DNA from 2 places in the Brevibacterium sp. Lmc1 genome. Region 1 is predicted to be linked to the other one. Evidence: riboswitches for the same ligand, from Rfam matches in the RefSeq annotation. Region 1 holds a riboswitch; the other holds the start of a gene.
What was found. A riboswitch is a leader RNA that binds a small molecule or an ion and turns the genes downstream of it on or off. The one in region 1 is predicted to bind S-adenosylmethionine.
Positions count from the first base shown of each region.

Region 2: it holds a riboswitch for S-adenosylmethionine, as region 1 does, so the genes downstream of both, AC239G_RS02145 (hypothetical protein) here and sfnG (dimethylsulfone monooxygenase SfnG) in region 1, are expected to answer to the same signal.

Region 1 is NZ_CM172803.1:1,097,875-1,105,302, reverse strand. Features, by position in the region: gene AC239G_RS04730 (NADP-dependent oxidoreductase) at 1-741, shown strand, start outside; gene AC239G_RS04725 (type 1 glutamine amidotransferase domain-containing protein) at 837-1,370, shown strand; gene AC239G_RS04720 (SpoIID/LytB domain-containing protein) at 1,495-3,069, shown strand; gene sfnG (dimethylsulfone monooxygenase SfnG) at 3,089-4,237, opposite strand; SAM riboswitch class I at 4,248-4,366, opposite strand; tRNA gene AC239G_RS04710 (tRNA-Ser) at 4,759-4,846, opposite strand; gene AC239G_RS04705 (helix-turn-helix transcriptional regulator) at 4,959-5,858, opposite strand; gene AC239G_RS04700 (MFS transporter) at 5,980-7,428, shown strand, end outside.
Region 2 is NZ_CM172803.1:486,175-493,602, reverse strand. Features, by position in the region: gene AC239G_RS02170 (slipin family protein) at 1-797, shown strand, start outside; gene AC239G_RS02165 (HdeD family acid-resistance protein) at 898-1,497, shown strand; gene AC239G_RS02160 (inorganic phosphate transporter) at 1,878-3,380, shown strand; partial or broken gene erm (23S ribosomal RNA methyltransferase Erm) at 3,850-4,650, shown strand; gene AC239G_RS02150 (hypothetical protein) at 5,152-5,361, shown strand; SAM riboswitch class IV at 5,435-5,545, shown strand; gene AC239G_RS02145 (hypothetical protein) at 5,578-6,072, shown strand; gene AC239G_RS02140 (variant leucine-rich repeat-containing protein) at 6,180-7,428, opposite strand, start outside.

The sequences.
Region 1 (7,428 bases):
GGCGAAGGCGTTACGGACTTCACGCCCGGAGACCTCGTCTACGGCGGGCTGCCGAAGCAGGCGCAGACCGAACAGCTTCTCATCACCGATCCTGCCGACAGGCTCGACAGGATCCCGCGCGGACTCGGCGTCGACACCGCCGGAGGTCTCTACGTCGCAGGGCGCACCGCCGTCGCCGGAATCCGCGCCCTGCGCCTCAGCGAAGGCGACACTCTCTTCGTCTCCGGGGCCTCCGGCGGCGTCGGCATCATCGTCGCCCAGCTCGCCCGCAACCTCGGGGCGAGGGTCATCGGCAGCGCCAGCCAGGGCAATCATGCTCTCTTGGAAAGCCTCGGGATCGAACCCGTCACCTATGGTGAGGGCCTGTGGGACCGAGTCAGTGAACTCGCCACCGACGGGATCCAGGCCGCGTACTCGACGCAGGGTGAGGACGAGATCACGGGCATGATCGACCTCGGCATCCCAGCCGACCGCATCGTCTCGATCGGTGCGGGCCCCACGGTCGCGGAGAAGTACGGGGTGAGCATCGACGGCGAAGCCAGGGCCCGCCGTGATGACATGGTCTGGCTGGGCCAGGCCATCGCCTACGGCCATATCCACATCCCGATCGCCCGGGTCTTCGACGCCGAAGAGGTCCACGACGCCTACCGGCATCTGCTCACCGCCCACCCGGCAGGCAAGGTGCTGCTGCGCTTCCCCGCGAAGCCGCTGACCGACCAGCAGCGAGCCCATCTGACCTGAGGCGCCGGCCCAAGTTCCGCGGCGGCTCAATTCCCACGACAGACAGATTTCACGACAGACAGCATTTCCAGAACACAGAGAAAAGGAGCACCATCATGGCCATCACCGATAAGAAGGTCGCATTCCTCCTCACCCGCGGCGTCGAGCAGATCGAACTCACCAGTCCCCGCGCGGCACTCGACGAGGCCGGGGCGACGACCGTCATCGTCTCCCCGTCCGAGGGAACACTGCAGGCGATGGAAGGCGATTGGGAGCACGCCGAGACCTTCGACGTCGACGTTCCCGTCGCCGAAGCCTCGGTCGATGACTTCGACGCCCTCGTCCTGCCCGGCGGCACCCTCAACGCCGACGCTCTGCGTCTGGACGAAGACGCCGTCAACCTCGTCAAAGCGTTCTTCGCTGCCGACAAACCTGTCGCGGCCATCTGCCATGCCCCGTGGATCCTCGCCGAGGCGGGAGTGGCCAAGGGACGGAAGCTGACGTCCTTCATCGCGACGAAGACAGACCTCATCAACGCCGGCGCCGACTGGACCGACACCGAGGTGGTCGTCGACGGCAACCTCATCACCTCCCGCAACCCCGGCGACCTCGACGCCTTCAACCAGGCGATCGCTGACAAGCTGAGCTGAGCAGGAACGATGCCTCTTTCGCCGAGGTCGGACCGCCTCGGCGACGAACTCCCCGGAACGATCGTTTCGGGGAGTTCGTCTGTTCGTCACCCGGGGTCTTGACAGCCGCGCTTATGATCTACTCATGCCAGCTTCCCCGTTCGTCAAGGCGACGACTCCTGCCCTCGCGTCACTGCTCATCGGGTTCCTTCTCCTTCTCTGCTCCACACCGCCTCCGGCACATGCCGCCTATTCGACCTCGAGCGCGATCGGGACGATGCACAGATCGCTCGGCGGGAATTCCGGCAAGCTCGGCCCAGCGGTCGGCCCGCAGCGGTGCACGCTGATCCAGAAGGGCTGCTATCAGTCGTTCAAGCACGGCAGCATCCATTGGACGAAGGCCACCGGTGCCCATGCGACTCTGGGTGCGATCCGCACGGCGTGGAAGAAGTCCGGGTGGGAACGCGGTCCGCTCGGCTATCCGACGAGCAACGAGTACCGGTCCGGGTCCGAGACCCGGCAGAAGTTCCAGAAAGGCATGATCGTGTGGACGGCGAAGTCCGGGGCGAAAGTGACGCTGACGAAGGCGCCGTCGTCGTTCACGATCAAGGGGTCGGGGTTCGGCCATGGAGCCGGGATGAGCCAGTACGGAGCGCGCGGAATGGCGGCAGCCGGAAAGTCGTCGACGCAGATCTTGCAGCACTACTACACCGGGGCCAAGGTCACGACGATGTCGAAGGACGCCGACGCCAGTCTCAGGGTGCAGCTGCTGACCGGGAAGAAGTCCGTGACGGTCTCTCCGCGGTCCGGCCGTCTGCGGGTCAAGGTCGGGTCGAAGACCATCGAATCGGCCTCGAAGGTCACGATCGAACGGACCTCGTCCGGTTCGGTCAAGGCGATCATCGGGTCGAAGAGCTATTCGGGATCGAAGCTCACCCTCGAATGGCAGGGCACCCGATATTGGAAGAGTTCGTCGGCGACGACGGTGTCGGTCAGCGGTGCCCAGAACGGGGCGACCGGCACCTACCGGCACGGACGGCTCGAGATCGGTCAGCTGAAGAGCTCGCTCAACGTCATCAACGTGGTGGGTCTCAACAAGGAATATCTGCCGGGCATCGCCGAGATGCCGGCATCGTGGCAGTCCGAAGCCCTGCGCTCTCAGGCCATCGCTTCGCGCACCTATGCCTACCGCAATCTCGGTGCGGTGAAGCCTGCCTGCGGGTGCAACGTCTATGACGAGGTGGCCTCGCAGCGTTTCCTCGGGTGGACTCATGAGAATGCAGGCGATTCCGGTCCATGGCGCAAGGCCGTGGCCGCGACACAGAGCACGAGCGGGTCGACGGTGAAGTCGGCGCGCGTCATCACCTACAAGGGCGGGCTCATCGATGCTGTCTACTCGTCGTCGGCAGGCTCGAAGACGCATTCGGCTGCCGAGGTGTGGGGGTCGGCCGTGCCGTACCTAGTCTCGGTCGATGACTCTCCGTCGAAGTATGCCTCTGCGCAGAACCCGAACGCCTCGTGGTCGGTGACGGCCAAGCAGGCCGACATGGCACGGGCGTTCGGGCTGGCAGACGTCCGGTCTGTGACGGTGGCGAAGACCGGCTCAGGTCTGGTGAAGACGGTGAAAGCCACCTCGGTGAAGGGGAAGACCGCGAGCCTCACCGGCGATCAGCTGCGGACCAAGCTGAAGCTCAAGTCCGCGTCATTCAGCGTGGCCTGAGGGAAACTCGCCTCCAGGGTCAGACTCCGGCAGGGGTGAGCAGTCCCCTGTTGACGAGTTCGGCTTCCTTCTCGCGAACGATCGGGATGACGGTTTTGCCGAACGCTTCGAGTTCCTCCTGGAAGTGCAGGAAGCCGGTGAGGATGAGGTCGACGCCGATCTTCTTGTACTCGATGATGCGGTCGGCGACCTGTTCGGGAGTGCCGATGAGCTGGGTGCGGAAGCCGTCGTTGTACTGGACGAGGTCTTCGAAGCTCGAATCCGCCCACATGCCCTTCTTATCGTGAGTCGAGGCTCCGGCCTGCTGGACGGACTTGCGGAATCCTTCGACCGCGCTTTCATCGGCTTTGGCGATGATCTCACGCAGCTGTTCGCGGGCTTCGGCCTCGGTGTCGCGGACGATGGCGAACCCGTTGAGCCCGAAACGGACCTTCCGATTGTGCGCTCGGGCCACCTCGGTGACGTCGTCGTACTGTTCGCGGAAGCCGTCGAAGTCCTTGCCGTTGGAGAAGTACCAGTCGGCGTGCTTGCCGCCGTTGATGCGAGCGGCCGAGGAGTTTCCGCCTTGGAAGATCTCCGGGTGGGGGCGGCCCTCGATTGGGTAGGGGCCGGGGCGGAGGGTGAAGTCGTCGACGGTGTAGAAATTGCCGCGGTACTCGACGTTCTCCTCGGTGAAGAGCTTGCGGACGACATCCATGAACTCGGCGGACCGGCGGTACCGTTCGCCGTGTTCGAGCCACGGCAGGCCGAGGCGGGTGTATTCGTCCTTGAACCAGCCGGAGACGACGTTGATGGCGGCCCGGCCCTTCGTGAACTGGTCGGCGGTGAGGATGAACTTCGCGAGCACGGCCGGTTCCCAGATGCCCGGATGAATGGCGGCGATGACCTTGAGCTTCTCAGTGGCAAGGGCGAGCGCGAGTGACGTGGAGGTCGATTCGTGCTGCTGGGCCGCGCCGTAGCTGGAGAGGTAGCGGACCTGGCTGAGTGCGTATTCGTAGCCGACTGCCTCGGCGGTCTGTGCGAGCTTGACGTTGTAGTCGTAGCCCCAGTCGGTGCGCTGTTCGATGTTCGACACGACCAGGCCGCCGGAGACGTTGGGCACCCAGTAGGCGAACTTCAGGTCTTCGGGTTCACCGGTATAGATCGGGTTGGCGTGGAGATTCGTCATTGTGTGTCCCTTCCCATCGAAACTGGCATGAGCACCGTGTCCGCGGGGCGTGCGCTGCGCGATCTTCCGCGCCGGACCGGTTGCTGCGACGTCATCGGGCCAGTTCCCTTCAGTCGCTCGTGATGTGTGCAGGTGTGCAATATCGTGTGTGCGGGTGTGCCGTGCCAGACTACTGAGACGCAGACCACACTCGGCGGGCAGACTTCGCAGGCCGACGCATGCCGTCACAATGACGCATTCCGCCACGAACCGTCATGCGATTTGCCTTCCGGCAGCTGCGCTCCGCTGCACCCAGCTCCGCACCCCTCACCCTTGGCGGCACACCACCTCGTTGCACCGGTGCGTTGGACCAGGACCGACGAGGGATGCGAAAGCACCGGTAGCAGGTGGCACGAATGGTGCGAACTGTCACAATCGGTGTGGGATGTCCGAATACGAGCCTCCCGCGACCGGCATGGAGGTCCGCCGCCGGTGAATCGACGAAGTCCCGGCCCGCAGCAACTGCGAGACCGGGACTTCCGTGGCGGAGGATAGGGGATTCGAACCCCTGAGGGCGTTAACCCAACCCGCGTTCCAGGCGAGCGCCATAGGCCACTAGGCGAATCCTCCGCGAATCAGCTTATCCGAGTCATGACGACAATGCGAAATCGCGGTGGCCGAGTGTGAAGCATCCCACTTCCCGCAGGTGAACACGCGACCTCGTCACCCGACGGCACACGGTTCAGTCCGCGACGGCGCGGAGATGCCGTTCTGCCGACGGCTGCGCCCCGTCCTCCCGTCTGCGTTCGATGCTGCCGTCATTGATCCAGCCGTGCAGCGTCTCCAATCGGGACCGCGTCACCGTGTCCACCGGCTGATAGACCGAGAGCGTCAGCCTCTGGTTCTCCTGCGCGATGAGCGTCGTCATCGTCAGCTTGAGCGTGCCCACATACGGGTTCTCAATGGTCTTGACCCGCCCGACAGATCGACCGACCGTTCCCGAATCCCACAGGCGGCAGAATTCCGGATTCCTGCGCAGCCGCGACAGCAGCGGCGACCACTCGGGATCGTCGATCGACTCCGCGTACGAGGCACGCAGCTTCGCCACGACCTGCGCCCGATGGCCGTCGTCGGAGTGGAAGGTCCGCGCCCATTCCGGGCTCTCGAAGGACTGGATCGCGCAGTTCCTGTCGGCCGGAGCGAGTGCTTCGAGGTCGGAGGCGAGATACCGTTCGACGGAGTTGAAGGCGAGGATCGTATACCGCGGATCAGTGACCATCGCCGGCAGCGGCAGCAGTTCGTCGAGCAAGGTGCGCATCTGCTCTCCCACCGCAGAGTCCCCCGGGTTCGCGACTCGATCCGGATATCCGCCCAGCAGGAAGAGATGGGCACGCTCCTCACGGTCGAGCAGGAGCGCCTCGGCGATGGATTCGAGCACCGACTCCGAGGGGTGGACCTCGCGCCCCTGCTCAAGCCAGGTGTACCAACTGGTGCCGATGTTCGCGAGCACAGCGACCTCTTCGCGCCGCAGTCCCGGCACCCTCCGCCGGGTGCCGGCCGCAAGACCGACCTCGCAGGGCCGCACTCGGTTGCGTCGCGAACGCAGGAATCGTCCGAGCTCCTCGGTTCTCACTTGTGCCATGCCTCCATTGTCCGTCCGACGCTCACCCCGTTCCACCCTGTCACCGCTCTCAGCCTGGTGGTGCGACCAACACCATCAGCACGCCCTCCCACTCCCCCGCGGCCCATCGCAGACTGGATCCATGAGAGATTCCCACACGCAGACATCATCGACCTCCGCCGAGGCGGTTCCGACCTCGGCCCTCGCCGAGGCTGCTCCCGGTCACGCACCCGACGTCGAGCCCGCCCCCACCGTAGGCCATCCTGCCCCCGTCCTCTGGCCGCTCCACCTCGGTGCGTTCCTCGCGACGTTCATGTTCTCCGTCTCAAACGTCGCGATCCCCGCGGTGCAGGCCGACATCGGTGCGAGTGATGCGACCTCGGCGCTCATCGTCGGTCTGTTCTCCGCCGCCTTCGCCTCCGGCCTCATCCTCTGCGGTCGCATCGGGGACCGCTTCGGGCGTCGCCGCCTGTTCATGATCGGCACTGGCGCGCTCGTCATCACCTCAATCGCCGTCGGACTGGCACCCGATCCGCTCTTCCTGCTCGTGGCTCGCGCAACCCAGGGTTCGGCAGCGGCGGTGATGATGCCGCAGATCCTCGCGAGCTTCCAGCATTCGCTGTCCGGGGCCGCACGGTTGAAGGCGATCAGCCTCTTCGGCGCATTCTCCGGAGTCGGCACCGTCGGTGGTCAGGTCCTCGGCGGCGGACTCATCTCCCTCTTCGGCCAGACCTGGGGGTGGCGGGCGGCGTTCCTCAGCTGCGCGATCGCTGCCGCAGCCGCCTATCTCGGTTCCCTGCGTCTGACCGAATCACGCAGCATCGACCCGGCACCCCTCGACGCCCCCGGCGCAATCCTCCTCGGCGTGGGCATGATGAGCCTCGTCACCGGACTGGCGCTGGGACCGGTCACCGGCTGGCTTCCGCTGCCCGCAACCCTCTTGGCAGCCTGCGCTGCAGCTCTCACCGCGTTCGCACTCTGGCAGAACCGCGCCGAGGCGGCCGGACGTGACCCCCTCATTCCGCCACAGGTGGTTCGCATCCCTGCCGCATGGATCGGGATGCTCATGGCCTTCGTGTTCTTCGCCGGCTTCGGCACGTTCCTCTACAACTTCGCGCTCACATCGCAGACCGGCCATGGTGACCCCGCCGCCGTCTCCGGACTCACGCTCGGCCTCTTCGCCGCAGCTTTCCTCATCACCTCTCTCCTCGTCCCCCGTGCCGTCGGTCGACTCGGCGGGCCCGGCACGATGGTCCTCGGCACGACCCTGCAGGCGATCAGCCTTCTCGGGGTGGCTTGGGCGTCGGCGACGGCCCCAGCCACAGAATGGAATCTGTGGTTCCAGCTTCCGGGAGTCGTCCTCGGCGCAGCTCAGGCTCTCCAGTTCGGTCCTCTTGTCGGCACCGTGGTCGGAGCGGTCCCCGACCGAGTGGCCGGGCTGAGCGGCGGTCTCATCGCAACGATGCAGCAGGCGGGCATCGCCGTGGGCGTGGCACTGCTCGGAGCGCTCTTCCATGTCTTCACGCTCAGCCTCGGCCATGACAATGCCTTCGCCGTGGCATGCCTCGTTCAGGTCGGGCTGTGCCTGGCC
Region 2 (7,428 bases), 610 kb from region 1:
GCGTCGACGCGGTCATCTATTTCAAGGTCGTCGACCCGCGCAAGGCCGTCGTCGACGTCGAGGACTATCAGCTCGCCGTCGGTCAGGTCGCGCAGACCTCGCTGCGTTCGATCATCGGCCAGAGCGAACTCGACGATCTGCTCACCAACCGCGAGCGCCTCAACCAGGGTCTGGCGATCATGATCGACAGCCCCGCCGTCGACTGGGGCGTCCACATCGATCGCGTCGAGATCAAGGACGTGGCCCTGCCGGAGACGATGAAACGCTCCATGTCGCGTCAGGCCGAAGCCGAACGCGAACGTCGATCCCGCGTCATCATCGCCGATGGTGAGCTGCAGGCTTCGAACAAGCTTGCCCAGGCGTCAGAGGCCATGGCCCACACCCCGTCCGCCCTGCAGCTGCGCCTGCTGCAGACCATCGTCGAGGTAGCCGCGGAACGGAACTCGACCCTGGTCCTGCCCTTCCCCGTCGAGCTGCTGCGCTTCCTCGAAGGCAACACCCCGACCGCTGTTCCCACCACCGAGGCGGGGCCGAAGTCGACCACGGACGCAGAGTCCAAACCCACCACGGACACTCCCGCCGAGGCGGCCGACCGGTCCGAATCGGACACGACGCCGAAGGTACCGGCCGACCTCGACGCCATCGTCCAAGCGATGTCCGAATCGCTCAAGCTCACCGGGCTGATGCCAGAGCAGGAGCGCGTCACCTCGGACATGCCGGAACAGGAGCGGACCACATCGGATTCGGACGCACGGTCCGACGCAACCGAACAGGAGGAGCACTTCGGTCACGCCTGAACCGCCCCTCTCCAACCATCGCCCGACCTAGCCTTACCCGGCCACGGACCCTTCCCGCAGTCTTCAGCGTCTGTCCAAACCGGAGGACTAGGCTGTGGGCATGGACCTCAAGCGCACTGGAAGAACAGTCATCGTCAACGGCGTCATCGCCCTCGTGATGGGTGCGCTGATGATGGTCTGGCCAGGCACCTCCGCCGAGGTGGTTGTGCGGATCTTCGCCTGCTGGCTCGCCGTCATCGCCATCTCCTCCCTCGTCTTCGCACCGCAGGGAAGCCGCACCGGCAGCATGGTCACACGCGCGGTCCTGCTCATCCTCCTCGGTGCGCTCATCTTCTTCACCCCGATGCTGTTCGCGTCCATGGTCACCGTGCTGACCGGATTCGCCATCATCTTCTTCAGCTTCCTCGCTCTCACCATGTCCTTCTTCATCCGCCGGATGGGAGTCAGGACCTGGTGGGCACTCACCGTCATCGGCGTCCTCGGCATCATCCTCGGCGGCTTCTTCCTCTTCGCCCCGGGCGCCGGAGTGACCGCGCTGATCTTCACCCTCGCCGGGTTCATCATCCTCGTCGGCATCGCCCTCATCGCTCTGGGCCGTCGACTGCGCAAGGTCGACAGGCAGATGAAGTCCGATCCGCATCGCAATCGTCCTGACGACGACGGTGGCGGCGATGTCATCCGCGGGGAGATCATCGACTGACTCCAGCCGCCTCGGCGAGCTTTTCCCCTTTCGACAGAGCCCGGATCCGCACATCTGCGGGTCCGGGCTCTGTCACGTACCCGCTGTTCACCAATTCACATACCAAAGTCGGCCCGAAGTGGTCATTGTCACAACATGACTTTCCGTCTCCGCCACACCCAAGCGCCCGCCTCCCGCAACGATCCGCCCAAATAGCATCTGACCTGGAACATTGCGTGAACGGAAGGCGAAAAGTACCGAGTGTGCATGAGCATTTCGCACCACTTGGAATCGGAGTTAACCGTGCATTCATCTTCTCCGTAACCTGGCGGTCATCCGCCCTGCGAATCATGGAGGCAGACAGACACTGCCACATCGACTGAAATTCGCGAGGAGAACGAATGACCCAGGTTCTGGCACCGGAGCGCCACACTCCGCCACCTGCCGTCGGCCGCAGCAACGACCGCCTCTGGCATCTGGCCTTCGGCGGCCTGATGGCGATCACCCTCATCGCCTTCACCCTGTGGTCGCTCGACTTCGTGGGCCGGGACGCACCCCGCATGGTGCTCATCACCACGGTCATCTTCGGCGCCTTCATGGCCTTCAACATCGGCGGCAACGATGTCGCCAACGCCTTCGGCACCTCCGTCGGCGCCGGCACCCTGACGATGAAGCAGGCACTGCTCATCGCCGCGGTCTTCGAGGTCAGCGGCGCGCTTCTGGCCGGCGGTGATGTCACCGACACGATCAAGAGCGGAATCGTCGACCTCAGCGGGGTGGCGATCGACCCGATGGACTTCGCGTTCATCATGATGGCGGCCCTCCTCGGCGCGGCAGTGTGGCTGCTGGTAGCGACGCGGATGGGCTGGCCGGTGTCGACGACGCATGCCATCATCGGCGGCATCATCGGTGCATCACTGACGATCGGATTCGTCACCGGCACCGGCGGATTCGCCATGGTGCAGTGGTCCGAGGTCGGCCAGATCGCGATCTCCTGGGTGCTGTCTCCTGCCCTCGGCGGACTCGCCGCGTTCGTCATCTACGGGCTGATCAAGAAATACGTGCTCGGCAAGTCGCTGTCGCACACGCTGAAGCCGCATATGCTCGCCCCGGTCTCCGCAGCCGAGGGATCCGTCGACGCGCAGATCGACGCCGCCGCCGAGGATGCCCCCGCCGAGGGAGGATCGATCGGCACGCACTCGGCCCTGCAGCGGTGGGTTCCCCTCATCGCCGCCGTCGGCGCTGTCATCATCACCGCGATGCTGCTGTTCAAGGGACTGAAGAACCTCGACATGAGCGTGACCACGGTCGGCGGTCTGCTCATCATGGCGATGATCGGCGCGGCCGTGTGGCTGGCAGTGTTCGTCTTCGCCAAGACCCTGCGCAAGCAGACGGTTCCCCGTGCGACCTACATCCTGTTCTCCTGGATGCAGGTGTTCACGGCCTCGGCCTTCGCCTTCAGCCACGGTTCGAACGACATCGCCAACGCCGTCGGCCCCTTCGCCGCCGTCCTCGACGTGCTCCGCACCGACAGCATCAGCGGCGAGGCGAGCGTGCCGTTCGCAGCCATGCTCACCTGCGGCATCGCCCTCATCGTCGGTCTCTGGTTCATCGGCCGCAAGGTCATCGCAACGGTCGGCACGAACCTCACCGAGATCCACCCGGCCTCCGGATTCGCCGCCGAACTCGCTGCCGCGGGAATCGTCATGGCCGCCTCGGTGAGCGGTCTGCCGGTGTCGTCGACGCACATCCTCATCGGTGCGATCATCGGCGTCGGCCTGGTCAACCGTTCGGCAAACTGGAAGCTCATGAAGCCGATCGCATTGGCCTGGATCATCACCCTTCCGGCCGCAGCGGTCATCGGTTCGGTCGGCGTCATCGCCCTGCGCACCATGATGGGCTGACCCACTGACACGGACGCTCACACGCGTTCGCCGGACTCCGTTCGACACACGGCTTCGAACGCATCCGCACCTCCGCCCTGCCGACTTCCACACGAAGTCGGCAGGGCGATTTTCGTCCGGACCCTGGTCTCGGCAAAGCTCCCTGTGCTATCTTGTTCCGCATGGGAACATTGAACAGCAGCGCAATGACTGCGCCTTGCTTCTTTATTCGTCACCGCAGCGCCTGACAGCGCGCCTGACGAATTCTTCTGCGATCAGCTGACCGACGACAGTCACCCTGATCTGCTCTGCAAGCGCGTTGTCCTCCCGGAGAGCCATCGGCATCCGGGCGATGCGACAATCGGCTGATCCCTTTCCGATTCACTGACCACTTCGATCATCATGATCGACCAGGTCTTCGCGAATCGATCTGACTCACCTTCATTGCGCTGCCTCGGGTGCCTCCATCTTCTTTTTGGAGCACATCCCATTGCGACCCCACACGTCACGACACCATTCGACGCGCAGTCAGACCCGTTCGCGCTCGGCCCCGCGGTCACAACACGGCGGGCGGCATGAACTCGGCCAGAACTTTCTGTGTTCGCCCACCACTATCGACACGATTGCGAGCCTGGCTCGTTCCACCTCCGGACCGATCATGGAGATCGGTCCCGGGGATGGGGCAGTGACTTCCGAGCTCTACCGGCTCGGTCGAAAGCTCACACTCGTCGAACTCGACGAAACGAGGTTGGATCACCTTGAAGACACGTACCCGCGGGCCGAGGTCCGGCACGCCGACATCCTGACCACCCGGCTCGACCGGCCGGTCATCGTCGGCAATCTGCCGTTCCACCTCACCACCCCCATCCTCCGCAAACTGCTGCGTTCCGGGCGCTGGCAGCGGGCGATCCTGCTCACCCAATGGGAGGTCGCCCGCAAACGCGCCGGCATCGGCGGATCGACCATGATGACCGCGCAATGGACCCCATGGTTCGATTTCCGCCTCGTCACCCGCGTCCCCGCCGACGCGTTCACCCCGAAGCCCAGCGTCGATGGCGGCATCCTCACCATCGATCGCTGTCCCACCGGATCGATTCCAGACAATGCTCGATCCGAATATCAACAGTTCGTCCGTTCGGTCTTCACCGGTCGCGGGCGAGGAATGAAAGGAATCCTCTCGAAGATGAGCATCACCGATCATCGCACTCTGCAATCGACCATGGACCGCAACGACATCAGAGGAGACACCTTGCCCAAAGACCTCACCCCCGACCAGTGGACCGGACTGTTCACCGAACTGGCCGCCGAAACAGATCAGACGAATGCGAAGAAGGTAAAGACCATGCGAAACAGCAAAGCACCCAAGCAGAACCCCATCACCGAGGCGGCCCCTCAGACACCGGTGATCACCGGGGAGATGCCCATCGTCGGCGCCAAACCGGCGACCGAGAAGCTGCAGGCTTCCATCCCGGGCACCGACCCGAAGGCGAAGAGCCATGACAAGGGTCATCTGCAGGCCGAGCGTGGTTTCATGAATCAGCATCAGAAACCGCAGCAGCCCCAGCCGAGGTGGAACCTGCCACGCAGGTAAGAGTCCAGTGCCCCGGTCCGACGTTTCCCGTCGGACCGGGGCACTGTCCGGCCCATGCGCCTCCAGGCCGACGCACCGACGGGCCGTGACACTGGCGGCTCCTCCGTCTTCTCCGGAAGTTCATCTTCGCCGACTGCCGGCGCTCGTAGACTGAAAACAGCAGGTTCACGCACTGCGCATTCGGTCGAGAAGTCAGCCGGAATGGACAAGGAACACGGCACTCACATCAGACGCTTCATCAATGGATGGTGTCCTGGCTGCGAAGAGAGCAGCAGCCTGACACCGGGTCGACTCAACTCCGACGGAACCATCGAATTCCGCACCTGTGTCGACTGCGGGGAAACCGTCGAGGACCACGATCCCCGATTCTGGTCATCGGCCGCCGACGCCGACGAAGAAGGACTCGTCTAGGTCCCTCCTCGGCCGGCCACGGAGATCACCAGCGCAAAGCTCGTGTCAGACCCTCCGTCTACACTGAAATCACGTTCGCGAGCTGTGGCCATCGGTACCTGGCCGGCCACACGGCAACCCGTCATCGACCGGGTGCCCCAGGGGAAGAACGGGCCCGCGCCGACCGCTCGGGCAAGCTTCGATCCGGGCCGCTGCGCCCGAGAAGGACGGTTTGCCATGTCCGCAGACTTCAACGACTCCGCCGACTTCCACAACGACTCCGCCAAACGCCGCAGGGCCGCCGAACAGTGGCCGGGCTTCGAACCCGAGGAGGCCCTGCGCTGGTCGAAGGTCCTCCTCCACCACTCCCCCGACCCGCAACGCGCCGCCATCAAAGCTCAGCTGAGTTCGGCGATCTCCCGCGGCATCCCGGTCGCCGGACCCGATTGGGTGCGCACCGCCGATTCCGCACGCCTCAATGGCTTCAATCCGGTTCTCTACCAGACACTCTTCGAAAGCCTGCGCACCATTCCGAAGACGGCTTTCCGATCCCACCCGGGACACCGACAGGCGACGTTCAAGACCTACCTGCCCGGCACGCCATATGAATCGGAACTGTGGAGCGACTGGCCGAAGCTCTTCCTCACCGACGGATTCGACGCCCGAACGGCCACGACCCTGACACTGCTGCGCGCCGAACCGAAGTTCCCACGGCCCCGAAGCAACAACTGAGCAAGGAGTCTCTGACCTCATCGAAACCAGCCACCCGGACCAGGCGGTTCAGTCGAACCGTCCCGACAACGATCTATTCCCGTCGAATGCCTATCGTCTCAAAGGCTTCAGCCGAATTGCCGACCCGCTTCGTAGACCTTGACGCTGCCATCCGGGGTTCCTCTGAGGAGCAGATAGAAGTAATACTGATCGCCGCTTCCTGTCTGCGGCGTCGTCACGCCGCAGACAGTGTCACCAGGCCGGATCTCGTCCTGCGACGACAGATACGACATCGACTTGCCGTTCGCGAAGAAATACTCACCGCCACCGTAGTCGGCATCGTCATACGGCTGAATGAGCTCGCAATAGTCGACCTTCACGCCTTTGGGGAAATGCTCGGATCGGACCGTCGGCGGGTTCGACATCTGACCGTCACCGAGGATGTCATCGAGCGATGACATCATTTCGGGAGTCGCCGAACGTTCCGCCTCTGTGTCGTCCCCGGCGGCGACCGCCTCGGCGAATTTCTGCACCTGCTCCAACTCCGGGGTACGGACGTCACCGGAGGGCACGTGGTAGACGGTGTCCTGATGGGCGAAGGACTTGCCATCCCAGCGGTAGAGGATATCGGCACTCGCGGACTTTCCGCATGCTGTGCATCCCTCGTCACCGTAGACGCCGATTCCGCCGACGTCGATCCCCAGATACTGCCCCATCGGGCTGACCGAGTTGAAGTACGGTTTGGGCACATATCCGGAGATATCGGCCGCGTTGCCGCGATCCTCGACGTCATCCCAGAGTTCGACGGAGTCGAGCAGTTTGAGATCCTCATCGTAGATCCCGATCGACGGGTAGATATACGTGCCGCCGCCGTTGCAGCTGAACTCGACGGCGGTCAGGGCCTTGTCACCCATACGAGACGTCGTGAACCCTTCCATGGTGATTCCGGAATAGTGTCCATCATCGCCGCTGGCCTCACCGTCTGTGAATTCCACCTCGTGCTCGGGTTTCGGATCCAGCGGGCCGTCACCAAGATAGTAGTCGTCGTAGGCGAGACCGAATTCCACGCAGCCCGGCGGCGTCGACAGCTTCGCGTTCTTGAACGCGTCCGCACCCGGGAACTGTGCAACTGCGCCGCCATCGGAGCCGCCGTTGTAGCCTGGGTCGGCCTTGACGGTGTCGACGTCACTGGAATCAGTGAAGTCGAAGACCTCGAGAACGCCGTCGGACATGACCAGCAGGTGGTCACCGGAGACAGTGAAGCTGTCGAGTTCGACTTCGACTCGCCACAGCTCCTGACCCGAGTCAACGGCGAGACCGTGCACACCGGCATCGTCGGCGATGACGAGCACATCGTCCTTGATCGTCCAGTTCGGT